Linked DNA regions of Prosthecobacter debontii. The protein of the gene in region 1 interacts with the protein of each later gene in a pairwise test. Links are inferred from orthologs where the notes say so. Each region holds a gene or a part of one and is shown on either strand. Other genes may lie near its edges. The genes, in order: purT and B5D61_RS16595.

Evidence for each region.
Region 2: the proteins of purT (region 1) and B5D61_RS16595 interact in binary tests that used the Escherichia coli proteins (3 or more experiments, as listed by UniProt). The link is inferred for Prosthecobacter debontii from one-to-one orthologs.

The regions. Positions count from the first base shown.
Region 1 is NZ_FUYE01000019.1:9,210-26,049, reverse strand. Bases 8,254-11,093 are described here. They hold purT (formate-dependent phosphoribosylglycinamide formyltransferase), read left to right. Parts: upstream 8,254-9,002; coding sequence 9,003-10,184; downstream 10,185-11,093. Other genes in these bases: B5D61_RS21255 (efflux RND transporter periplasmic adaptor subunit), read left to right, coding at 10,943-11,093; B5D61_RS21260 (RDD family protein), read right to left, coding at 10,267-10,764; B5D61_RS21270 (muramidase family protein), read left to right, coding at 8,254-8,972. Also shown: B5D61_RS21310 (hypothetical protein), read left to right, coding at 1-426; B5D61_RS21305 (DUF1501 domain-containing protein), read left to right, coding at 501-1,925; B5D61_RS21300 (hypothetical protein), read left to right, coding at 2,002-2,982; B5D61_RS21290 (class I adenylate-forming enzyme family protein), read right to left, coding at 4,255-4,971; B5D61_RS21285 (amino acid ABC transporter ATP-binding protein), read right to left, coding at 5,139-5,876; B5D61_RS21280 (amino acid ABC transporter permease), read right to left, coding at 5,866-6,615; B5D61_RS21275 (N-acetylmuramoyl-L-alanine amidase family protein), read right to left, coding at 6,687-7,547; more of B5D61_RS21270, read left to right, coding at 7,611-8,253; more of B5D61_RS21255, read left to right, coding at 11,094-11,680; B5D61_RS21250 (efflux RND transporter periplasmic adaptor subunit), read left to right, coding at 11,689-13,893; B5D61_RS21245 (hypothetical protein), read right to left, coding at 13,902-15,329; B5D61_RS21240 (polysaccharide deacetylase family protein), read right to left, coding at 15,326-16,840. UniProt on the Escherichia coli protein: Involved in the de novo purine biosynthesis. Catalyzes the transfer of formate to 5-phospho-ribosyl-glycinamide (GAR), producing 5-phospho-ribosyl-N-formylglycinamide (FGAR). Formate is provided by PurU via hydrolysis of 10-formyl-tetrahydrofolate.
Region 2 is NZ_FUYE01000011.1:175,643-185,144, forward strand. Bases 1-2,806 are described here. They hold B5D61_RS16595 (polyprenyl synthetase family protein), read left to right. Parts: upstream 1-864; coding sequence 865-1,749; downstream 1,750-2,806. Other genes in these bases: B5D61_RS16585 (phosphatidylserine decarboxylase), read left to right, coding at 1-331; B5D61_RS16590 (helix-turn-helix domain-containing protein), read left to right, coding at 343-822; B5D61_RS16600 (3-deoxy-7-phosphoheptulonate synthase), read right to left, coding at 2,149-2,806. In the rest of the region: more of B5D61_RS16600, read right to left, coding at 2,807-3,192; B5D61_RS16605 (HAD family hydrolase), read right to left, coding at 3,229-4,020; B5D61_RS16610 (hypothetical protein), read right to left, coding at 4,064-5,479; B5D61_RS16615 (secretin N-terminal domain-containing protein), read right to left, coding at 5,577-7,841; B5D61_RS16620 (DUF4339 domain-containing protein), read right to left, coding at 7,974-8,528; B5D61_RS16625 (DUF3500 domain-containing protein), read right to left, coding at 8,619-9,502.

The DNA.
Region 1 (16,840 bases):
CGCCTCTCCGTCAGTGTGGAGCCGGTGATCCGGCTGACGACCCCGCGCTTTTATCACCCCAATTCCAGCGGTGAGACTTACTTCAGTGATCACATCGAGGGCTACCTCGCCTTGCCTCAGGAGCATAGCCTGAGCAAGGCACGGCATGGGCTGGTGAGCTGCCTCTTCGCGCTGCGGCGTTATCTAGCGGAGAAGCGCTCGCTGCCGAAGGAACTGCGCGAGCTGGTGCCGCAGTATCTCTCGGCGGTGCCTCTCGATCCCTTTTCGGGGGAGGCACTGCTGTATGATCGGGATCGCGGTCTGGTTTATTCTGTGGGGGTGAACCTGATCGAGGAAGGCGGGAGGCCCACCAACCCACCGCTGAATGATGATCGTGAGCCTACCGTCAGCCTGGGGGTTGCCGTAGCAGCTCCGGTGAAGAAGTGAAGGCGGGATCAGACAAGGCGACTGCGGTTTTCGCCTGAAAGCCGCCCGGCGGAAGGTGGCGTTATAGGGGTATGATGAAGCCTGACTTCCTCCATGTGTCACGCAGGCACTTTTTCACCCAGAGCGGTCTGACTCTGGGCTCCGCCGCACTGGGCTCGCTGCTGGCCCGTGATCTGCCCGCGCAGTCTCCCATGGAGAAGCTGGCGGCTGCGGCCCCCCACTTTGCCCCGAAGGCCAAGCAGGTGATCTACCTGCACATGATCGGGGCACCTTCACAGCTGGACTTGTTCGACTACAAGCCGGTGCTGCAGAAGCATGACGGGCAAAAGTGCCCAGAGGAACTGCTGAAGGGAAAGCGCTTTGCCTTCATCGGCGGAGAGATGACGCTCGCGGGCTCCACCTATCAGTTTAAAAAGCATGGTCAGAGCGGGCAGGAGATGTCTGAGCTACTGCCTCATCTGGCCACCGTAGCTGATGAGATTTGTGTGCTGAAGGGCATGCATACGAATGAGATCAACCATGCTCCTGCACAGATGTTTCTGCATACTGGCTTCGGCCAGGGTGGACGCCCCAGCTTAGGCTCCTGGGTGACGTATGGTCTGGGCAGTGGGAATCGCGATATGCCCGCCTATGTGGTCTTGCTCTCGGGGCCGCCCGGAGGTGCTGGCACAGCGCTGTGGAGCACCGGCTTCCTGCCCAGCGTGTATCAGGGTGTGCAGTTCCGCAGCAGTGGCGAGCCAGTGTTGTTTTTAAACAATCCCAAGGGACACTCGGCACAGGATCGCCGGCAGGTGCTGGATGCGGTGCGGGCGCTGAATGAGCGCCAGCTCGGTCTGGTGGGTGATCCCGAGATCGCCACCCGCATCAGTCAGTATGAGATGGCGTATCGCATGCAGGCCAGCGTGCCTGAACTGATGGACATCTCTCAGGAAAACGCTGCCACGCTGGACATGTATGGCGCGAAGCCCGGGCAACAATCCTTTGCCAACAATTGTTTGTTAGCCCGCAGACTGGTGGAGCGCGGTGTGCGCATGGTCCAGCTCTATGATTCTGACTGGGATCATCATGGCGGGCTGGATAAACGCTTGCCTGCTAAGGCCAAGGATGTGGATCAGGCCATGGCCGCGCTGGTGCGTGATCTCAAGCAGCGTGGCCTGCTGGATGAAACCTTGGTGGTCTGGGGCAGTGAATTTGGCCGCACGCCACTCCGTCAGGGCGCGGATGGGGAGGGGAAACAAACCGCCGCAGGACGAGACCACCACAAAGACGCCTACACCATGTGGCTCGCCGGAGGAGGCGTGAAGGCAGGCGTCACTTACGGCCGCACCGATGAGATGGGCTTCAATGTGGTGGAGAATGGCGTGCATGTGCATGATCTCAATGCCACGCTGCTGCATCTGATGGGGCTGGATCATGAGCGACTTACCTTCCGCTATCAGGGGCGGGATTTTCGGCTCACCGATGTGCATGGAGAGGTCGTGCGACCCATCCTCGCCTGAGGCTCCAATGTAAGATTTTTGTTTGTTGTTGGATTTTCATGTCTTCGGCTTTATCGGGGAGGCTAAGTTCACCTTGATGAGCGCTTGCCCTGAGATCATTCCTTACCAAGACGGCGTCGTTGCGCGTGAAGCCTTGGCGGAATTTCTGCATCAAGGCTGGCCTGATGTGCCAGTGAAACTCTGGCGGCAGCGCTTCACCCACTGGTGGGATGAGAATCCTGTCCGCAGCCCCCAGTCTCACCTGGGTTACGTGGCGCTGAAGGAGGGGGAAGTCATCGGCTTTGCAGGGGGCATCCCGGCCCTCTTTGCGTGGCAGGGGCAGCCTGTGCAGGGCGGCTATGCCACCAGCTTCCGGGTGCATGAGGATTACCCCCGGATCGCCGCAGAGATGTTTCTCGCTCAGCGGGAACTGATGAAAGAATACCTCATCGTTCACTCCACTCCGCTGCCCCGTATCCGTGAGGCATTGCTCAAACTGGGTGCCCGTGCGGAAACTCAGATCACCTGCCATTATCTCGCCCTGGGAAAACTGGCCTGCTTCAATGGCTTGCAGAGCTGGCCCTCACTGGACCCCAGCCTCCGTGTCATCAAGGACTTGACCGAGGTGCATCAACTCGCTCGGCCTTATCGCGATGCGGAACGACTGGAGAAGTGGGTCTCCTTGGACTCTTTAAAGTGGTATCAAGCCTCTCCCGTGAGAAAGCACCACTTCGTTGGGGTGGTGGATGCTCAAGGCACCCTGAGTTCCTTTGTATTCATCACCCCACGTCGTCGCAAAGGGCTGCCTGCCTGGGACGTGGTGGAGACCTTCACCACGCGTGAGGAGAGCCATGAGCTGCTGGCCCTGATCGGGGCGGTCACCCAAGATCCGGGCTTACTCCCCTACGACCATGGGCGTTTGCTCACCATTGCAGACTTCGAGCAAGAGCCTGCGTTCTTTGGCATGCCCGCCCTGCTCCGCAGGCAGGAAGAGGTCTGCCACTATTTCCTGCTGCCACCCGCTTTCCAGCACGTGCGTAAGCACACCGTGCTCGCTGAGGGCGACATCGGCATGTGATTCCATGGGCATCTGATCCGTCAAGGACGGGCATTAACTTGATGCCCAGATGAAATCTTCCCTTGCATGAGGCCGATCCTTCTCGAAATATCCAGGACTCCAGATGCATGGATAGCTCAGTGGTAGAGCGGCTCGTTTACACCGAGTTGGTCGGGGGTTCGAATCCCTCTCCGTGCACCATTTTTAGGCGCTCTGGCTTATAAAGCCCCACGCGAGCGCAGATCAGCCTTGTTCTACAAAAGCGGGGTTCCGTGGTGAGCTCGCCCGATCCTATGAGATGGGTTTAACGCGAGAAGGCACGAAATCCCGGCGAGACACCTGAAATCAAAACAAGCCCGTGGGTGCTGATCGAGACCCGATTTGTGTGAAGCTGTCGATGCCTTGTTTCAGTTTGCCTAACCGGATGTGTTTCGATGGAGATGGGCTCGATCTGAAAAGTTGCAAAGTTGCCCAGCTATACACGGCAACTTTGCAACTTTGTCAGGAGATGCCTCAAGCTTGTCTGAAAGCCAGCTCGGGATTTCGGCATGTCAATGTTTCCAAGTTTCCATGTCTAGGGATGGAAACATTTCTTCACGGTCATGGAGGACCTGATTGACCTTCGTGGAGTGGATAACCCACCGTCTCAACGCCCCTCGATAGACGTGTGAAAAAGTTGCCAAGTTGCCGTAGCTAAGCACGGCAACTTGGCAACTTTTCGATCTCCCTTCAGCGGTCGTCGATCAGAAGGATTGAATGAGGTTGTCTGGCTCTCCAAGTGCCAGCACCTTACATTCAATGATAGCTAACAAATGATGTGATTGTGGGTATCTCTTCATATCATTCATACCCTCTTTAGCGTTTAATAGTGACATAATGACACATATATTCGCTAAGGCCTACGCAGGGTTGTTCGAATACGTCCACGAGCTCTCACCAGACAGTGATGAGGACTCAAAGTTGCCGAGTTGCCGTGCTTAGCTATGGCAACTCGGCAACTTTGCGATGGGGTGTTAACGGAGCGTAAAAATTCGATCAGAAGCCAGCCCTGAAATGTTTCCAAGTTTCCATGTCTAGGGGTGGAAACATGGAAACATTTTCCCTGGTATGCGTCATTTTGCCTAACAGGTTGTATTTCAACGGTGAACGGTAAAAGCCCGAAAAGTTGCCGTGTATAGGGTGGCAACTTTGCAACTTTTTGAAACCTCCCTTATCCTCGCCAAGCAAACGCCCAAGCCTCACGAGTGGAAGCTTGGGCGATTAAAGGAGCCTCGAATAGTGAGGCGGACGATGTTACGCGGCTGCAGGCAGGGCCTCAATCTCATCCATGGCGCTTTCAAAGACGGAGAGGATGTCTCGGCTCGGCGTGGTCTGATGGGAGAGGATGCTGCGCACTTTATCGTGAGAGAGGAGCACACCGCGCTGATGGCCTTCGTTGGCTCGGTCAGAAAACACCAGGAAGGCAGGATCTTCAGACTTACCTGGGAAACGCATGCCCCAGGCAGGACGAGTTTCCATCACTTCACTGAAGTCAGCCTCATCCCAGTTACCGCCGTTGAGGCCTTCGCCCAGCCAGACGGTGAGGATGTTGTCCGCCACAGCTTTGAGATGGCGGCTTGTGCGCTCGAGGAAAATGCACACCGGCTCAGCTTCTTCCAGGATCTCTTGGAAAGCGGGCTGACGAATCTGCGGGGAGATTACGGAGATCACAGCGCCAATGTGAGCCACAGCGAGGGTGATCAATTGCAAATCCGGGCTGTGACGCAGAACGGTGACGACTTTGTCGCCACGATTTACACCGTTCTGCTGAAGCCAAGTCGCGATGCGCAGGACGTTCATCCAGGCTTGCTCGTAGGTGAGTTCCATGCCGTCCACCGTGAGGGTGGTTTCCGGCGTGCGCTCGGCGGCATCCGCCAGGAAAGCGCTAAGGTGGAAGGGGCCTTTGGGCCGTGCATCCATCCAGGGGGAGACACTAAGACCGGTCTGAGGTTCTGGAAGATTTAGCATCATATGGATTTTATAATGAATGTGAATCTTAGCAACAGGAATTCCCGCATTTGGGGGTGTTTACAGAGGCGCTACTCTGTTTTTAGAAAGCAGTTACCAAGTTTATAATTTTTTTGAACTGAGCTTCATCATCGGATGCAGCTTAGTCCGGGCCAATGTGACTGGCGGATTCAACGATATTTTAAGATCGCCGTCAAATAGTCCTTCGCGAAAGATGACAATGGATCAGTAAAAAACTTAATTGCTGGTCGAGATTCGAGGATTTTTCCTTCTGCGAGGAAGACCACCCAGTCAGCCACCTGTTTGGCAAAGCTGACTTCGTGCGTGGCCAGAACGATCTGTTGGCCATCCTGGGCCAGTTCGCGGATGACATCCAGCACCTCCCCTGTCATCACCGGGTCCAGAGCGGAGGTGGGCTCATCCAGCAGGAGGAGGCGAGGTCGGGAAGCCAGCGCGCGCGCGATTGCGGCCCGCTGCTGCTGCCCGCCGGAGAGTTCGGCTGGGCGCTTGTGCGCATGGTCGGCGAGGCCCAGACGCGTCAGCAACTCGTGGGCGCGGTCTTGGGCGGCAGCCGTTGTGAATCCGTGCACGACGGTGAGCGGTAGGGCCACATTTTGCTGTGCGGTCAGATGTGGAAAGAGATTGTAGCCCTGGAAGACGAAGCCGTTTTGCCGTAGGGTGCCGAGAGCGCCAGCCGGGTCGTGAGGTAAGGCTTGGTCATTGACCCGCACGTCCCCGGAGTCAGGGATGAGCAGGCCGCCGAGCACACGCAGGAGGGTGGATTTTCCCCCGCCGCTGGGACCGAGCAACACCACGACACGGGCATCATCACCGGTCTTGAAACTAGCGCCATCCAGCGCGGCGAAGCTGCCATAGCGTTTCACCACGTTCAGAGTTTCAAGTTTCATAGGCGAACCTCCTTTCCAAGCGCCCGGCATACCAGGAAAGGGGCAGTGTAACGATGAGATAGGCGGCAGCCAAGGGCAGGTAACCTTCGAGCGCGGTGTAGCTGCTGCTGTTCAAAATGCGGACCTTTTGCACCAGTTCCTCAATGGCGATGACGGAGAGCAGCGAAGAGTCCTTGATGAGGGAGACGAGCTGCCCTGTGGTCCCCGGTAGAGCGCGCCGCACGGCCTGGGGGATGATAACATAGCGGTAGGTCTGCACCGTGTTGAAACCCACGGCCCGGGCCGCCTCACGCTGGGTAGCGCCGATGCTCTCTACGGCTCCGCGAAAGATCTCGGAAAGATAAGCCCCTTCAAACAGCCCCAGCAGCAGGGTGCCCACCAGCAGCTTGTCATTCACCTGGAGCGCCGTGGCGATGATGTAGTAGCCGATGAGGAGTTGCACCAGGAGGGGAGAGCCTCTGAGTAACTCGACCACGCCAGTGGCGAAGAGGCGAAGTGGCAAAATAGGACTGCGCCGACTCAACATCAGGGCGAATCCTACGAGCACGCTTAAAACCATGGCTACCACTGAAATAGCCATAGTGGTCAGCCAGCCCCATGCGAATTGATAGCGATAGGTCCAGACACTTTCCCAATTCCACCGGTAATGCACCGTGCTGAAGGTGAAATATAAAGCTAGCGCAGCCGCCGTTAGCAGGACCAAGGTCCAAAATAGGCTACGGGCAGTGAGGGAAAGCATGGGAATCAAAAGAAAGCCGGAGGTTTATAGCATGAAGCATTAAGACTGCCAGCCTCGGTGTCGGCTTGGTGCTAAGGAGCAGTGGTTTCTGCGCCCGCTTCCTCTTGAGTGGCGGCCAAAGCCGGATCACTCAGGGCCTCGATCCCCTTGCCAGGCTGGTTTTGACGCGCCTGGAGGAAGTGCCTCAAGCCTGTGCTGATGCCCTGGATGAGCTGCTTCTGATAGTCCGCTTGCTTCAGTTTCGCCGCTTCATCGGGATGGGTAAGGAAGCCGCACTCCACCAGCACGGCTGGCACCTGGGTGCGGGTGACCACCGCATAGTTCCGCTCCTTGATGCCCCGGTCCACCGCCTGGGTGAGCGTGCAGAGCTGCTGCTGGATGGAGGCCGCCAACCAGCGTCCGCGCAGATCCTTCACCGCGCTGGAGGTCAGCTTCCACCGGGCTTGGAGGGCGCGCTGAGCCGCCAGTGTCTTATGCTCCGTGAAATAGGTCTCGATGCCGCTGACGTCGGGATTGGCACTGGTATTGAGGTGAAGGCTGATGAAGGCGTCGGCTTGGAGATCGTTGGCGATGGCGGCCCGCCCCTCCAGGGGGAGAAAGACATCACTCTCACGGGTCATTTTCACACGCATCCCATGGGCGAGCAGTTGGCCGCGTAGGTCCAGGGCCAGCTTCAGGGCCAGTTCCTTCTCCAGCGCCCCTCCGGCAACAGCACCGCCATCATGCCCCCCATGCCCCGCATCCACCACGATGAGCGGAGCGTCCATCTGCCAGGGGTTGAGTTGAATCCCTGGGACGGCCTCCAGGCGATCGGAAAGCCAGCCCAATGTCAGAAAAACCGCCCCGAGGGCCAGGTAAGACAGCGTCCCGCGCAGATATTCCCCGAAGAGGGTATCCTTTACTGTGGCAGGGCTGGACCGACGTTTTTTCAAAAAATTGTTCGTTATTTTAAAATATCTCTTGGCCTTAACTATTATAATCACTAAAATGCGCGCATGAAAGCGCTGCCTGCTGTTTTTTTCCCGAAGCACCCGCGTTGGCTCTTAGCGGCTCTTGCCATCTGGACCGCTCCGCAGGTGCAGGCGCAGAATTACCCTCCAGCAGGTGCTGGCGTGGGTGCCCCTGGGGCCGTCCAGCAGCCTTACTATCGCCAGGCTGGCTCCGCCTATGTTCCCCCGGGAACGACACGGCAGGCCACCCTGAACTCGACACCTCAATACCAGCCCGGGTTTGGCACGCCGCCGAACTACAAGCCGCCGACGGTGAAACCCACCTCGACCCCGAGCAAGCCGAAGTCCCCCACCAGCAACACCTCTTCCACGACCAGCACGCGTTCAAAACCCGTGAGCCTGGAGACGAAGGTGGCGCGTCTGGAGAAAAATGACGCCCGCCAGGATCAGCGGCTAAACCATCTGGAATTTGGCAAAGGCGGCCAAGGCCAGGGCAGCAGTCACGCCGACGGCGGTGTTTACACCGTGCGCCCGGGGGATACGCTGTGGCGCATCGCCGAGCGGCACAATACCAGCATCAATGAGCTGAAGGCGGCCAATCGTATCTCGGGAGAAACCATCACAGTGGGGCAGTCCCTGATCATCCCTGGCTACAGTGGCATCTCGCTGCTGCAGGAGTCGCCCTCCGGCGGAGCCCACATCGTGCGTCCAGGAGATACCTTTTCCCAGATCGCTCAGACCCATGGGCTGACCATGGACACGCTGGCTCGGGCTAATCCCTCCGTTTATCCCGACCGCCTGCTGGTGGGAGAGCGTATCGTCATCCCCGGTCAAAAGGTGGGCACCACCCCCGCCGTGCTGCCCAATGAGCGCCAGAGCATGAGCGCACGCCTGCACATTGTGAAACCTGGGGAAAGCCTGGGGGCCATCGCCAAAGGCTACGGTGTCTCCACCGCCAGCATGGCCGCCGCCAATAAGCTGAAAGACGCCAATCTGATCGCTCCAGGTCAGAAGCTCCTCGTGCCGGGAGGCTCTGCGTCTCCCGCCCCACGCAGTCCTGCTCCAGTGTATCCACCAGCGGATTCAGATACGGTGCCTCTGCCTGGAGCGGGGCTCTATGCCACCTCTCCAGCCCCCGCTCCCACCCCGGCGCCCCAGCTTGCCACGGTGGCTCCGGCACCGGAATCTGCGCCAGCGCCGAAGCCAGTCTCCGCTCCCGTCAGCAGCAATCGCCGCGGCATCGTGGCCTACCGCCTGGAGCGTGGGGATGACATCCATACCGTCTCCAACCTCTTTAACACCACCCCAGAGAGAATCCGTGAGCTGAACAAAATGGCTCCAGATGCCAAACTGAAGGAGGGGGATGAAGTCGTGGTTCCCTCCCTCGGAGCTGTGTCGCTGAATTGACGGGAGGCTCTCTTCGGTCAAGGGTGGCGCATGTCCCTCATCGGCACCCCACTTTCTTCCACTGCAACTAAAGTTATGCTCCTCGGCTCAGGTGAACTGGGCAAGGAGGTCGTCATCGAACTCCAGCGCCTCGGCTGTGAGGTGATCGCTGTGGATCGTTATGCCAATGCGCCTGCCATGCAGGTGGCGCACCGCAGCCACGTGATCTCCATGCTGGATGGTGAGGCCCTACGACGTCTCGTGGAGGTGGAAAAACCGAACTTCATCGTGCCGGAGATCGAGGCCATTGCCACGGATACGCTGGTGGAGCTGGAGGAGGAAGGCTTCACCGTGGTGCCCACGGCCCGGGCTGCCAAGCTGACTATGAACCGCGAAGGCATCCGCCGTCTCGCGGCTGAAGAACTGGGGCTGAAAACCTCCCCGTATGTGTTTGCCCAAACCGAAGAGGAATTCCGCGCTGCCATCGCCCAAATCGGCATGCCCTGTGTGGTGAAGCCCATCATGTCCTCTTCCGGCAAAGGCCAGAGCGTGGTGAAAACCGAGGCGGACATTGCCCACTCCTGGCAGTATGCGCAGGAAGGCGGGCGCGCCGGGAAAGGCAAGGTGATCGTGGAAGGCTTTGTCGAGTTCGATTACGAGATCACCATGCTGACCGTGCGCCACGCCAGTGGCACGTCTTTCTGCGCCCCGGTGGGACATACTCAAATCAAAGGCGACTATCGCGAGTCCTGGCAGCCACATCCGATGAGCGACAAAGCCCTGGCCGCCGCCGAGCACATGGCCGGTGCCATCACGGAGGCGCTGGGAGGCCGGGGGCTCTTCGGCGTGGAGCTTTTCATCAAGGGCGATGATGTGATCTTTAGTGAAGTGTCTCCGCGCCCGCATGATACCGGTCTCGTGACCCTGATTTCTCAAGATCTGTCCGAGTTTGCCCTGCACGTGCGGGCCATCCTGGGCTTGCCGATTCCGAACATTCGCCAGCATGGGCCGAGTGCCTCCTGCGCCGTCCTCGTGGAAGGAGACTCTTCCCAGGTGCAGTTTGGCCAGCTTGATCAAGTGCTCGCCGAGCCCGATACGCAGCTCCGTCTGTTCGGGAAACCCACCGTCAGCGGTCAGCGCCGCATGGCCGTGACGCTGGCCCGGGCAGACAGTGTGGAAGCTGCCCGTGGCAAGGCCCATCGCGCGGCTCAAGCGATGGAGATCAAGCTGTAAGCCGGGAGAACTTCCTTCCGGGTAAACGAAAAAGCCTCCGAGATCCTGGATCTTGGAGGCTTTTTAGTTGGAATGGTTTTTGTTAGGCGGTCACCACCTTGCTGTCGGCGATGTCATCGTGCAGGGTGTTATGACCACTGCGGAAGATGCACAGGGCATCGACGATGACGGCGATGCCGCCGATGATGGGGATAACGGATGCCACCCACACAGGCAAAAGCCGATGCGTGAGGATACGGGTGCGGTCGATAGGCGCGCCACTTTTACGGACAATGCGGATCTTCATCACCTTTTTGCCAATGGTCTGGCCTTGGAGCAGGAAGTTCCAATTGATGCCGAGGATGATGGCCATGGTGAGCAGGCTCCACAGAAAGGGCTCCAGCATACTGACGGTGCCCGCAGAGACGCGGGTATAGTAGCCGGCGATGAGCTGACAGACCGCCGTGATGCCGCCTGCAATCAGGCCATCGACGATTTGAGCGACCAGGCGGATCCACGGCGATGCCAGCGGCTGCGTGGTGGGATCTGAAGGTGGAATGATATCGGCCTGAGGGGGCAGGTAGGGATTAACTTCGCTCATAGGAATCAGTGGTATTGATGTTATGGATTGACGCGACGGACCCGATGGGGTGCTGGATAAGGCAGCAGCCATCCGGCCAAGGCTAAGAAAACCGGACCGCTTTGACAAGCCAAGAGATGATAAGCTCTTTAAGTTCCAAGGTTGCTGTGAAGCGAGGTCATGCGTAACCTAAGCAGGAATGATTCATCCTTTTGGTTACCGATTTTGCCTGTTTGTCACCGCTCTATGGGCCATTGCCTCAGTGGGCAGGGCAGAGTCTGTGACCGGCTTGCTGCTGCCTCTCCAAGAAGTGAAGGTGGGCACGCCGGTGGAAGGCCTCGTCAAAGAAGTCATGGTGGATGAAGGGGATACTGTGACGGTGGGACAACCTCTGGTGCGGCTGGTGGATGATCTCGAAAAGATGGATGTGGAGCGTGCGGAAAAGATCTTGGAGAAGGCCAAATTTGACCACGAAGCCGCGCAGAAGCTGCTGAAGCAGGACATTGGCACGAAGGAAGAGGCCCTGCGCAAAAGTATCGAATACGACTTGGCCAAGATTCAGCGGGATGCCTCTGTGGTAAGGCTCCAGCAAAAGACCCTGCAATCCCCAATCCAAGGTGTCGTGGTGCATCGGGGTAAGGAGCCCGGGGAGTCGGTACAATTGCACGAAGTGCTGCTCCAGATCGTGCATATTCAGAAGGTGGAGGCTCAGTTTTATCTGGAGCCTGAGCAGATCGGCAGCTTGAAAACTGGGGTGCAACAGAAGCTGCATGTGCCTTCCATCACGGGCTCTCCCGAGGTGATCGGTCGAATCGTTTTTCTCGATCCTCGGCTGGATGCGGAGAGCGGCTTGTATCGGGTCAAGTTAGAACTGGATAATCCGGACCTGAAGTTAAAACCCGGCATGCGTGTTGAGGCGGACTTCGCCAAGCCCTAGCTGCTCACATGATGGAGATCCTGGATACCCCGGTGAAGGCTGAGCAAGAGCAGACGCGTCTGCTTGAAGCGCAGGTGCCCTCGGCCTTCCGGAGTGACCTCCAGATCAGCCATCAGGTCTTCGAGGGGCGCGCCTTTGTGATCATTAAGGACCCGCTTTCCTTGAAATACTTTCGGTTACCGGTAGAGGACTACAGCCTTGCCGCACTGTTTGATGGAAGGCGCTCGGTGGTGGAGATCAGGTGTGCTTTTTTAGAGGCTTATCCGCATGTGGCTTTGGCGCAGAGTGATCAGTCGCTCAATGAGCGGATCATCCAGTTTGCTCATGAGTTGCTCGTGGCCGGGTTTCTGGAGGCCACTGCGGTCGGTGCCCACAAGCAACTGCAACTGGAACGTTCCCGCCAGAGGCCCCAAACCCCGTGGGGGATGTTCATGAGTGCGCTGTTTCTCAAGATTCCGCTCTGGGATCCTGATCGGTTGCTGACGCGTCTGGAGAGGCCGCTGCGGGCGATTTGGACTTGGCGCGGGTTCGTCATCAGCCTAGTCATTTTCGTCGCTGGGCTTTCGGTTTTCGTGCTCAATTTCCCGCGCATTGCCCCCTCGCTGAATGATTTCCTGACCCTGCCCAATCTCGCGCTGGTGTGGGTGCTCACCATTGTGGTGAAGGTCATTCATGAATTCGGTCATGGACTGACGTGCAAGCATTACGGGGGGGAGGTGCATGAGATGGGGGCGATGGTCATTGTGTTCAGCCCGTTTCTGTATGCGGATGTCACGGACAGTTATCTTTTTCCACGTCGTCGGCATCGTGTCTTGGTGGCAGCCGCCGGGATCTACGTCGAGTTGGTGATCGCTGCCATCGCCACGCTTTTGTGGGCGGTCTCTCAGCTCGGGCCCGGGCAGCAGTTGCTGTTCAATCTGATGCTGATCACCAGTGTCTGGACGGTGCTCTTCAATGCCAATCCGCTGATGAAGTTCGACGGTTACTACATGCTGACGGACATTCTGGGCGTGCCCAATCTGCGCTCGAAGGCCCAACTCTGCGTGAGTGATCTGTGTCGCCGTTGGATCTTCGGTGGCGAAGCTAAGCCACAGGTCGAGCGGCTGTTGCCGCGGCAAAATCGCGGCTGGTTTGTCTTGTATAGTTTCGCCGCCCAGCTCTATCTGCTGCAGATCACGCTAGGGATTGCGATGATCTTCCACCATCTGTTGAAGCCCTATGGCCTGAGCTGGTTGGGAGATGCCATTGGGATCGGCGCATTGATCTCCATGTTGATCGTCCCTGTGGTTTCCTTTTTCAAACAGCAGCTCGCACAGCAGCGCCATCAGCCTTCACGTTGGCGGCGGCCTCTGACAGTGCTTGCGGGGGGCGTTGTTGTGCTGACCGTGATCTTATTCAGCCCCTGGCAGATCAAGGTGGAGCGCCCGGCCGTCATGCAGTCGGTGGAGCAGGATTGGGTGCGTGCAGAGGTGCCTGGGAAGATCGAAGAGATTCGTGTGCGGACGGGGCAAACGGTGCAGGCGGGTGAAACTCTTGCCGTGCTATCCAGCCCCCGTCTCAGCAGCGCGGTAACTGTGGGCAAGCTGGAAGTGGAGCGGCGCCGGAAGTATTTGGATCTCACCTTAGGGGCGAATGCTCCGGCCTATTATCAGCAAGCCAAGACCTCCCTGGCTGAGGCAGAGATTGCGCTGGTAGAAGCTCAGCGTCAGGATGAAAAACGCATCCTGAAGGCACCCCGTGCCGGAGTGGTGTTAACACCGGATCTTGATCGCTTGAGTTCGGCGGCCATGCGCCCTGGAGATGCCCTGTGTGAGATTGCGGACCTGACTCAACTACGCGTGTTCATCCCGCTCAATGAACGTCAGGCGCGTGACATCCATGCTGGCCAAAAGGTGGAACTACGGATGCGTGCCCGGCCTCAGGAGACCTACCTTGGCGAGGTGGTGGCAGACCTGAAAACCCCACCCACCACTGAGCTGCCGCCGAACCTCGTCGCCACGCTCGGAGGGGACATCGCGGCGCAGCCCGATGCTCAGGGGCACCTGAAACCGCTGGAGGTGATTTACGGGGTGACCGTGCTTCTCCACAATCCGGATGGGCACCTCCGACCGGGAATGACGGGGAGTGCCCGTGTGTATGGTGATGAACTGCCCGTCTGGCAGGTGCTCTGGCAGAGGATCTTGGACTTTGTGAGCCTGGATTACCGGCTTTAACCGCTCTCTCAGAGCTGCTGAAGGATCGTCATCTGATGTCGATCATCTTCGGTTAAAGATTGGTTAGGCAACTCCGCGTAGGCGCGCAAGGCCATGGCCGGCTGATGATCCTGGAGATGGGCTTGAATCAAGCGACGGCGGGCCGATACATCATCTGGGAATCGCCGGAGAAACTCCTGCCAAAGCACCGATGCGGAGCCCTGAGACTGAGCGGCTGCTGCTGCCAGAGTGGCGGCATAGTGAAGTTGGCGGTGATAAGGAGCCTGCCGCAGACGCAGAGCCAGCATGCGTTTGGCCACAGGGTGCGTTTGCGCGAGTTGAAGCACCGTGCTCTGAGTCTCCGCGCAGTCCAGGGCTGCGTTCAGTGCTTCGTCGAGTTGCTCGATCTGAGCTGGAGTTTTAGCCAGGGCGCAGAGCCTGGGCAAAGCACGTGGATCACGGGCTGCCACCAGCCGGAGAAAGGCCGCGAAGCTCACGGCATTGGGCTGCTCATCGTCACAGATGGAGGCGTAGCAGGAAAGCCAACGCAGGTAATTCGGCGAGATGTCAGACTGCTGCTGAAGCGCCTGAATGGAGAGCGAGTGCTCGGAAAAAGATTGCAGATGACGCTCCAGGTAGGGCAGAAAGCGCGAGCCCTGACGGGCTTGCTGAGCCGCCAACCAAGCGCGATCCAGAGCGTGTTCGGAGTAGGGCGCAGTACCAGCGAATTCCGCCAATTGCTGTGAGAGTGCTTCTTCAACATCTCCTGCCTCCATCATGAGCGAAAACGCTTGGTCCTTGGCTTCTTCGATCAGACTATCCTGCTCAGTGTCCGCATGGCGTTGAATCCAGAGACGCAGAGCTTTTTGAGCCGGACCGGTATGACGAGCTGTGCGTGCCGCCATGGTCAACTGGCGAAGGGTTTCCCAAGTGGCCCCTGGCAGTTCACAGGCACGCCCTAGAATGGTCACGGCATCGACGAGATCGCCTTGCCGCTGGGCGCGGCGTGCGAGGTCCTCCAGGATTGCCTGCCTCTGGTTGTCCGCCACCCGATCCCCGGCGGCGGCGATCATCAGATGCACCTCGATGAGGTCGATCTGGGGTGTTTGGGCTAACCAGGTGTGCAGAAGCGCGGCATTCCATTCGGGACCGAGGTCGGCAATCGGAGCTTTCTGAACGGTCAATTGACGGATTTGACGGTCAGGGGAAAAACTCAGCCAGGCAGCCAAGATTTGCACCTGTTCCTCAGGCATGCGCGCTAAGGCCAGGAGCGCCGGTAAGGCGGTGTCTTGAGGCGCAGCAGCCAGCCAACCGGCGATGCCTTCTTGCGCTGTAGGCTGTGAATCCCCTATCTCCGCTGCATGGGCGGATTTAGGCATGAAGCGCCACGTCCAGATACCGATCAAGACGGCATAAAGAACGAGGAGGAGAAAGGCACGGCTTCGGGTCAGTTTCATCGCATCGCCGCTTGTGGGGAGTTGAGCACCTGCACACGCACGGCGCTTTGCGCTGGGACCGTGACTTCGATCTGCCCCCGCGAATCTGCGGTGAGGAATTGCGGGTGATCGGTGGTGAAGACTTGGCAGACCGACCCGGGGGCAATCCCTGCAAAACTGAGCTCGACCGGACGCAGGTCCGCCACCTGAATCAGGGCGCGCTGCTGGCCCGCTTCATCATACCGGAGCTTGCCACTGGCGGACGTGAGTCGGAGATGAGTGGGCGTGCCCTGCGGGGTTAGCACCAACTCGGTGCGGCGACGGCCTAACGTATGAATGTAAAGATCCGGGCCACGCACGCTGTAACCGGCCAGACCGACGCTGCGGTCCAGATCTGGAATGCCGGCACTCACAGGTAGGCGAAGGGTGCGTGCCTGCCCGGCATTGACCAGAATCCAGTGCCCAGGGCCTTGCTCAAACAGGCGTGTGCGGGCGGCATCGCGAACGATCTTGGCGTGCTCGGCCAGTGTGATGGCATGCAGAGGCTGGGAGGCACACCAGTCGAGAATGTTTTCAGCTTCCCACAGCCTTTCCTCTGTTGCTGCATCACGAAAGCTGAAGATGGCATTCACCGGTTGCATCCAGCGGCTGGCGTTTTGTGCCTCTTCGTGGGCGATAAATTCGGCTGCCCTCAGGGCGCCTTGATGAGGTAAAGGTGTGAGCGTGAGGAGACTCTGATGCTGACCCCAGGTTTGCGCCATCTTAGCTGGCGATGTGCCAGGCAGGGTAGTGGTGGCGGTGATCCATGCATTTTCCACCCCCATGCGATGGCTAAACGCCACGGCTTCATCCGTAGGCCGCGCTCCTTGAGGCCACAGCATCAGGTCCACATGGCGTCCTGCAGGCAGCAGGCGGCGATGAACGTAGGCCATGGTGCCTGCGACCTCGCGCTCCATCTCCGGGCAGGTTTCCCAGCTCGAGGGGCGGCTCAGGCTGCCGGCTGCGGCATGCACCTGAGGCAGTGAGAAGATCGCCCGTGCGGCAGCTTCATAGCGCAGCGTATCCCGTGGGTCCAGACCTGGATTGGTGCCTCGCAGATCTCCTTCACACACGGCCACGGTGAACGGAAGCGAGTAGCGTGAGAGCAGTCGCTCGGTCAATGCCTCTGCAGCAAGCGGCAGTCCTTGAAGCGTTGTGGATTGGGTAAAGCCCTCACTATCCACGACCGGAATGAGCAAACGGCGACCATTTTGGCTGGCTACATCCATGACGGGAACGCGGGAATAGCGGCCTAACCAATGTTCGAGAAATGGCAGCGGGGCGATTTGTGGCCCGGCTTCTTTCGCCATGGCATCCAGCCACACTCCACCCCATGACGTGATAAAAACTTGATCGAAAAGAATGCCATCGGCTTCGATGGCGCTGAGGACCGAGGCTCCCGCTGGGGCACGCAGATCACGAAAACCGAGGGTCCGTGCGCGCATACTGCCCGCCTGATGCAACCAGGGGGAGGCGATGGGCTTGATGCTGGC
Region 2 (9,502 bases), on another replicon or contig:
CATTTTCTGGGAGAACAAGCGTTACGTCACTCGCCTGCAGACGGGGCAATTCGGTGAGGTGTTGCTCTTGGAAGTCGGGGCGACTTGTGTGGGGTCCGTCGTTCACACGTCTCCCGCAGATGCGCCGGTCTTGAAGGGGGACGAAAAAGGCTATTTTCGCTTCGGCGGGTCTTGTTTCATCACGATCTTTGAACCGGGCCGCATCCAGTTTTCGGACGATCTTTTACAGCAGAGTGCCCAGGGGCGTGAAGTCTATGCTCGGATGGGGGATGTGGCGGGATTTGCCATCGAACCTAGGGATTCCAGCTTGCCAAGCGGCCCGGCTTCGTGAAAAAGGGGCGTATGGAGTCCCACGAAGTCATTCGCCAGGCGCTGGATAAGGCCCACGTCAAAGAAATCGCAGCCCAGATGGGAGTCTCTCTCTCATTGGTCTATAAGTGGGGACAGCGCGATGAAGAGGAGGGCAGTGGTGCCTCCAATCCGCTGGATCGCGTGAAGCAGCTGTATGAGCTTACCGGCAACGATCATCTCATCCAATGGCTCTGCCAGCAGGCTGGCGGCGTCTTTGTACGGAACCCTCCCACAGGGAAAGCGCCGGGCCGGGAGGTGATGCCAGCCACGCAGGAGATCGTGCAGCAATTCGCTGGACTGCTGGCGGCGATCAGCCACGCGGCGGCGGATAACACCATCAGCCCGGACGAGTCCGAGAAGATTCGTCATGAGTGGGATGAGTTGAAGCGCCTGACGGAGCGTTTTGTGAAGTGGTGTGAGGCGGGTGACTTCAAGCACCTGGCCGAGGACCTTCGCCGTAACCACCACTGATGGGTTCAGAACCCCGTCCTATTTTTCTTTTTTGTTCGCTAAATGTCTGATCTCAAAACCTACCTCACCGACCGTTGTGCCTATGTGGATGGCGTGCTTGACCGTTTGATCCCGTCTGCCGAGACCGCTCCGGCGACGATACACAAGGCGATGCGCCACAGTGTTTTCGCGGGTGGCAAACGGCTGCGCCCGATTCTTTGCCTCGCTGCGGCGGAGGCGAGTGGCGGTAGTAAGGAGGCGGCTTCCTTTGCGGCGGCTGCGGTGGAGTGCCTGCACACTTACTCGCTGATCCATGATGATCTCCCCAGCATGGACAATGACGACTTCCGTCGTGGCGTGCCTACCTGTCACAAGGTGTTTGGCGATGGAGTCGCTGTTCTAGCGGGGGATGCCCTCCAGGCGCTGGCCTTTGAACTGGTGGTGAAGACTCAAGTGACCGTTCGCTACAGTGCTGCGGCCCTGGTGCGTGAGCTGGCCAAGACGGCGGGCAGTCTGCACCTCGTCGGTGGGCAGGTGGCCGACCTGGAAGGCGAGGGGAAAAAGCTGCCCTTGGAGGCTCTGCGTTTCATCCACGAGAACAAAACCGCTGCCCTGCTGACCACGAGCCTGAAGCTCGGGGGCATGAGTGCGGATTGCCAGCCGGAAGAACTGAAGGCGCTGGAAGACTTTGGCATGGCCACCGGGCTGGCCTTTCAGATCATCGACGACATCCTGGACGTCACCCAGACCAGTGAAAAGCTGGGCAAGAGTGCCGGGAAGGATCTGACCTCGGAGAAGTCCACGTATCCGGCCCTCATCGGCCTGGACGCCTCCCGAGATGAAGCCCATCGACTCACCCAAGCGGCCCATCAGGCCCTGGAAGTCTTTGGCAATCGCGGTGGCCGCCTCCGTGAGCTGGCAGATTATCTGCTCGCTCGGGATTATTGAGAACACGCTCAACTAAAAGGCTGCTAGTCTCATAAGGGGCCTTCAGTCTCAGGCTGCATGATGCAGAGTGTCCGTGGAGCGATGCAGGGTGTGCGGACAGCGGTCCCACCGTAGGCTGGGTTTGTCCGGCTGGGGAGAGACTTTTCTTCTGACGCCCTCGTTGCCGGATAACCCGGCTCATGAGCGAGGTGGCAGCCCTTGGATGTGGCGGTCAAGAAAGGCATGCCTTTCTCTGCCTTTGTTTTGTAGATCGAAGGCCTTGAGGTCTCGTTACGTCGCTCGGATAGACGGGTTATCCGGCAACTTGATCCAGCGAGTTAAGGAGGTCCAATGCCGGACAAACCCGTCCAACGACTGAAGCTGACCGTGTGAAGGCGCGTTATCGCGTCAGGTCGGGGTTTACCCGAGCAGGGCGTGGGCTTCGCGCAGGGCTTGCTCGGTGGTGGCCCAGTCCATGCAGGCGTCGGTGATGGATTGGCCGCGGGTCAGCTCGTTGAGAGGGCGGGGGAACTTCTGGTTTCCTCCCACGAGATTGCTCTCCAGCATGGCACCGATGATGGAGTCCTCGCCTGCGGCTCGCTGGCGGACGATCTCACGGAAGACTTGGGGCATCTTGGTGTGATCCTTGGCACAGTTGCCGTGGCTGGCATCGATCATGATGGAAGGCTTGAGCTTCGCGGCCTCCAGGGCGGCACGGGTTTCAGCCACGTCGTCGGCTCCATAGTTGGGACCGTCCTCACCGCCGCGCAGGATGATGTGGCAGTCGGGATTCCCGCTGGTGGTCACGGCGGAGGCGATGCCGTCTTCACTGACGCCGAGAAAAGTTTGGGGTTGGATGGCGGCCTTGATGGCATTCACCGCCGGGGAGATGTGGCCGAAGGTACCGTTTTTGAACCCCAGCGGCATGGAAAGGCCGGAGGCCATCTGGCGGTGCGTCTGGGATTCGGTGGTGCGAGCCCCCACGGCGCTCCAGCAGATGAGATCGGCGATGTATTGGGGGGTGATGGGGTCCAGGAGCTCGGTGGCGGTGGCCATGCCGAGTTCGAGGACATCGCGCAGGATGCGGCGGGCGAGGCGGAGGCCATCCGGGATGTTGCAGGTGCCGTCCAGATCGGGGTCCATGATCAGCCCCTTCCAGCCCACGGTGGTGCGGGGTTTTTCAAAATAGACGCGCATGACGATACAGAGGCGGTCTTTGAGCTCTTCAGCCAGTTTGGCCAGTTTGGTGGCGTATTCGAGGCCGGCTTCGGGATCGTGGATCGAGCAGGGGCCGACGATGACCAGGAAGCGTTTGTCATCTCCAAACAAGATGTTCCGAATCTCCTGCCGAGCGTGGCTCACGAAAGCGGCCTGGCTTTCGGAAGGCGGAATCTCGGCCACCAGGGCGCGAGGCGCGGGCAGGGGGATGTTGGAAGCGATGTGGACGTTGGCCGTGGAATTCATGACAGAGACGAGACGGGAAGGTAGGGATACGTTTGGTTAGGCCTTTTGACCGCCAAAGAAATGGGACAGGGCTTCGATCATGCCCTCACTGGCGTAACGCGTGGCGACAAAACCGCCATGGTTCTGCACATGCTGCTTCACAGCGGGCAGGCCATTGCCGGGGGTGGCGATCATACGGGCATGAAGGGGATTGAGCATGGAGAGATCGTTCAGGTTATCCCCTGCCGCGAAGCAATGATTGGCAGTCAGCCCGAGCAGGCGGGCCAGTTCACTCAGAGCGGTGCCTTTGCTGTAGCCGCTGTGGGAGAAGCGCAGGTAGATGCCATTGCGATGGTAACCGATGTCAGGGAACTGCGTGGCATGGGTATCAATGTAGGCGCAGATAGCATCCAATTCTTCTTCACTGCTGCCCACGATGCCTAACTCTCCATATTCACCGGCGAGGAATTGGGCTTGAGTCTGGCTCTCCACCATGTGGCGGATGGCGTCCAGAGAGGCGCGGTGCTCTTTCACGAAACGCTCATGGGCTTTCCGCGCCTGTTTATTCCAGGGGCCGAAGTCCGTCCATTTGCTGAACAGGCCGGGCTTATGGATATCGCACTCCATGGCGATGATGTAGTCCGGCTCCATGAAGATGCCGTATTGGGCCAAGCCTTGAAGCGTTTGAGGTAAACTGCGACCGGTATTGATGACCCAAGCGGCCCCCTGGGTCCGTAATTGCTGGATCATCTGCCCCAGCATGGGATGAAAAATGGGGGTGCTCTCAGGATGAACCAGCGTGCCATCGAAGTCGAAGGAGAGGATGAACGTGGGCTTACGGGCGGACATTGGGGGAGTGAAAGGTGTCCACCCTGGCGGAGAGAGAGTCAAGTCAAGGCAGGCTGGGCAGTGCTTCGGGGTGAGTTTGCCAAATTTGGAACCATGTCGCTCCGAGCAACACCCACAGCACCGCCTGGTATCCGCCAGTCAGCATGGGGCCGGCCCCCCGGCGCCGGGCGCGGCGGAGCACGCTTTCGTAGCCCCACAGTAAGCTGAGGGCGAGAGGCCCGGTGAGTGCATGCAGGTAGCGTATCTCCACCAGGGCTGAATCCCAGGCGGCGATGATGAGGTAGGCGGCTGTGGCCGCGACCACGAAGATCACTGCCGTGGCGGTCTCGGGATGCAGACGCTCCCCGGCATGACAGGCCCGGGGCGTGCTGCACCAGCAGGCGAGCACCGTCACGATGAGGAGGACTAGTAGCACGGCGAGGGCCTCTCCGCCGTGACCTTGCCACTGGGTCATGACGCGTCCTAGCCCACTGAGCAGGCGGCCCTGCACCTGTTCCGAGGCGTGACTCTGGAAATACAGTCGGGCTGTAGGGCGTTCCAGGGCAGGGACCTTTTTCAGGCTTGAACGGTCTGGATGAGCCTCAATCCAGGCTTCTCCCTCGGCGGGGGTATCCAGCCAGCGGATGTGATCCACATATTGAAAAGCCGCATCTCCGAACTTCTGGTGGGCCTCGGTGAGGCGGGGGCCGCTGACAGCACAAAAAGCCGCCACGAGTAAGATCAAGCCAAACAGGTGATTGTCCCGTAGCCACAGGGTGGTGCCTTCTCCCAGCCGCCAATGCGCAGACAACCATCCCCAAAAGGCCCGCAGACTCGTCACCAGGATGAAGGTGACCAAGAGGGGCAGAATACGGTCCTGCGAAAGGTAAGCGAGGCCTCCAAAGACCCCCACCGCCCCATAGACCCATAGAGAATTCCGCTGCAGGCCATAGACGCAGCCCAGCCACGTCAGCAGAAAGAACAGTTGGAAGAGCGTGGCTCCCGTGAAGTGCGACAAGGTCTCGGCCCAGCCGTGGAATCCGGTGAGGGTCACGACCAGAAGCGTGGCAGGCAGGGCAAAAAAGCGCATGCAGGCCAGTCCCAGAAGGATAAGGCAAGAGGCGGTCAAACCGGTGCGAAACCAGGTGATGTAAGCCAGCGATTCTTTTGGGTGATCTGGATCCAGCATCCAGGCGGCTAGCCAGGGACTGAGCGGTTGAATGAGACCGTCCGTGCGGTGCGGTGCGAGCTTTTTCAGCGGTGCCGAAACGCTCTCTCGGAAGTCGGGGCGTAGATCTTCCGCAGTGGCCTCAGCCAGAGAAAGATGGCGGGTTTCCAAAGGGCTGAGCTGACGTTCGGAGATGCTCAGGATGTCTTTCTCCGCCAGTTGAACGTAGCCCGTGCCGAGAGCCCCCAGGATCAGACCAAAGACGAGCCAACGCAGCCAGGTGTAGGGACTGGAGGTGGAGGCGGGGGCCATAGAAGGGGAATACCTTTCTTATGGCACGCTAAGAGGATGGGATGCAAAAGGAAAATGGGGCTCTGTTTTAGCCCAAGCCTTTTCTTTATTGCGAAGGCTACTTTTGATAGGGCTTTGCCTTCGGCACCTCGTCCAGAGGCATACCAAACCGGATGGTCTCTTCCATGATCGTGCTCCGCTTGGATTCGATGGTGTTCGGGCTATCGAGCGGGGCCGTGGAATTGATGATCTTGGGCTGGATAAAGATCAGGAGTTCATCCCGGGTGGTGGTCTTTTCCGTTGTTCCGAAGAGGTGCTTCAAGACGGGCACCCGGCGCAGGAAAATAGCTCCACGCTCGCTGTTGCCCGTGCGTTCGGTGATCAGCCCGCCCAAGACAATGGTGGAACCGTCTCGGACCGTCACTGTGGTGAGCAACTCTTGGGTGCCGATGGTGGGGACCGTATTCCCCGAGATGTTTTGCTCTCCCACGATGTTATCGTTCACCTGAGCGATGCGCAGGGTGACCTCGTTGTCGTTGTTGATGAGGGGGACCACCTCGAGTTTCAACACGACGTCCCGATAATCAATGCTAGCACTGGTGGCGGCGATGTTGTTGATGCCGGCATTGGAGAGAATATTCACTGGCACCGCGATGCGTTGGCCGCTGGAGATGACCGCTTTACCGTTGTTCGTGGTGAACATGCTCGGGCTGGAGAGGACTTTGAAGTTCTTGTTACCTTCCAGAAGATTGACATACCGGCTGAGGGATCCCAGTTGACCGTAAAAGCTCATGGAACTGGTGCCGAAGTTTTCCATGTTGAAGGGAATGTCTAGGGCCCCTGTTAGCGCAGTCGAGCTACTGGGTTGGCTGACGTCTTTTTGCCGAATGGTGAAGTCATCCAGCATATTCAGGAAGTCGAAGCCGTAGTTGAACTCGCCGCCCAAGTTGAGCTGGCCAATGATGGTGCTGATGTAGACCTGCTGCGGGCGCACATCCATTTCACGGATGAGTTGATCAATCACCGCGATGTGCTCGGGGGAGCCGCTGACCACGAGGCTATTCGATTGAGGATCGGCGATGAGGAGGGTCTTACCGACGATCAGAGATTCGGGAGCGGAGATCACATCCGGATCATCCAGCAGGCTGCGCTCTGCACGGCTCGTCTGTTGGCTGCCTGTATTGAAACCATAGCCGCCTAAGTAAGGTTGATTCAGGCTGGAAGAGTCGTTTTGAGCCGCATCCGTGGATGGGGTATTGGAGCTTGCACTTGGCCGACGGGCACTGCTGCCACGGCGGCCTCCTCCTGACATGGCATCTCCTGCTTCATTCTGAATGTCCGTGTCTTTCGCCAAGGCGTTATAGGCCACCGGGAGAAAGTCACCGACATCCAGATAGGCCAGCTTGCGCTTCAGGAAGGTCACGTCATCCGCCTGCTGATCCAGTTTCTCCACCAGACCTCGAATGTAGGTGATGTCCACAGGGCGGGCGATGACCAGCAAGCTGTTCGTGCGGCGGTGGGGGATGACTTTGACCTTGGCTACGCTGGGATTGGTGTTGGCCGTATTCGCAGCCCCCATGGGATTGATGACCGGAGTACGTGCTCCATTGGCAGCGACGACTTGGGGTGCTGTCGTGGCGGGAGCAGGGATAGTTTCGGTCTTCTCTTCCTCCGCGTAGATTTCATTGATGATCTCCGCGACGCTTTCGGCATCGCTTCGCTCGAGCTTGATCATCTCATTGGCGATCTCCGCCGGAGGTACATCGATCACCTGGGCGATCTCATAAATGCTACGAATGGTGGTGCTGTTTTCCGTGATGATCAGCGCGGCTGCGTTTTTCATCGGCATGATGGCCCCGTAGCTGTGCAATTTGATCACTTGCTGAAAGGCCTTGGAGGCTTCTTCCGGCGAGATATGCACCAGGGGCATGACGAAGTGGCAGAGCTCTTCGGTTGCAGGCAAGTCTTTGATGGAGTTATAGACCTTGAGCCCTTCAGGTGTGGGGCTCTTACCACCGCTGTGATGGATGAGTTTCACCGTGGTATCATCCACCGGGACAATAGCATAGCCATTGAGCAGTAGAGTGGCCTCGATGAAGGCGACCGCCTCCTTCCGGGTCAGAGGCTCAGGGGAAATGATGCGGAGCGGCTCGCCCTGGAGGGCGGAGTCCAAGATGATTTTCTTCCCTGTGATCTGCGTATAAAAGGGAATGATCGCTTGGACGGGTGAGTTGGGAAAATTGACCTTAATGGTGGCGCTGTCATTGAGGGCAGACGGGCTCTGAGCGTGCACGCTGGCGAGTATCAGAGCGGCCACAGCCACGGCGATCAACCATCGCTTAACGATGGCGCGAGGCGAGGTAGAGGCTGAAAACGCGCGCATGGATTGATTGAAATCACATCTATTATATTTTCCATAGAGATAAAGGCAATGGAATTGTTTGTTTTTGTTAAAATTCAAACAAAGAGGTAATTTCAATCGAATCCACGACGCGCGCGGATTCTGAGCCAATTTCTATTGGCCAAGCCATTCCGCCAAGGCGGTAGCTCCCGCGGAGAACATGGCAATGATTTCGCGAGCGAGCGGCGTGGCTTCCTTCCACAGGAGCCAAATGAGAGTCACCCAGACGAGGCCATTGAGCACGAGCATCCCCGTCACGAGACGCTCGGTCCATTGAGGCCACTGACAAAGGTATCCACGATCATCCTTTTTCGGCGTGTAGATCCGATCCTGATAAATCGAGATTGCGGCTTTCCAAAGCATCGGCGGAGCGATGAGGAACCCCCAGATGAGGCGCCATATCACGATTCCAGAGCGGCGATTTGCCGGCACCTTGCCGTAGTCCCGGTAGCGGGCTGTGCGGCGGCGTGTCGTGATGTCCTTGGCTTGATCCGCCGTATTTGTTTCCAGTTCGCTCAATGAGCGTAGAGGCGTCCACTCTGTGGAGCCATCCCTCCGAACGAGATCATTGTCTCGTACGGAACCATATGCTACGTAGCTGTAGAGATCGTCGAGCGTGCACGGTCCGACGGTCTTTTGGCCTTTTGAGATGTAATAGAGCGCTTCCATCCTATGCCGGGAGTTAAGGATTGCGTGGGAAGTACGTTCGCTAGCAAATCCCGGGCCTGTCAAGCAGCTCTCGATAAATTTTCGTAAAACCTAACTTTTAATGTGTGCCCAACAGTGCACATGCGGGTCTCCCCGGAAATACCAAATCATGTTAGGCCCTTCCAGCTGCCAGACGTCCCAGATCCCGTCATTGCCGACATCTTGGTTTTTGTAAAAAGCCATGTGCAGATGATCAAAACCTGCGGCTTCGATGTATTTCATGGCCTCTTGAGAATCCTCCGGCCGAAAAGGCGCGAGCAGGTCCCCAATGACCTGTCGCACTAGGCCTTGTTGATCAGCGCTCAACTCGGTCATCGGGATGCCGTCCAGTCCAGTGGTGCGGCCGGTCAGACGTACCGTTTTGTTTCCAGTCTCTTCGCGGCCCTCGCCGAGCAGGGCCATCTGTCGTTGTTTCCCATCCAAGGCCTGGAAGACCTCATTGGCTCGTTTTGCCTGAAACCAGTAGGCATTGCCAGCGTGATCTGGCTTTTCATAAAAACCGTTGGCCGCATGCCCATAGAAAATGGGGCCTCCGAAAGCCGTGCCGGCCTCACTATCTCCGTCGCAACGTCGTGTGCAGTGACGTCCGGTGAGCACAAACTCAAACTGGCCGCTGCCCGGCTGGCCGAACAAGGCCATGGAGGAACTGGCAAAACCGCCATCGCTCTTATTGTCCTGGTCGAACTGTCGCCAGACCTCTTTTTTATAAGCCTCGCTGTGGAGACTATCGAAGATCTGGCGCACCAGATCCTGTTGATCACCACTCAAGACATCGCGGAGTTTTTGCGGTGTGATGTGCCAGTTATTATCGACTTTGAGGCGCCGCGGATCCTCCCATCCAAAGCATAGCAGCTTCTTTTGGTCTTCTTTCAGGCTGCCATAAAGCTGCTGAACGAGGGTTTCCCCTCTGGGGGCTTGAGTGGCGGAGGCTGGCG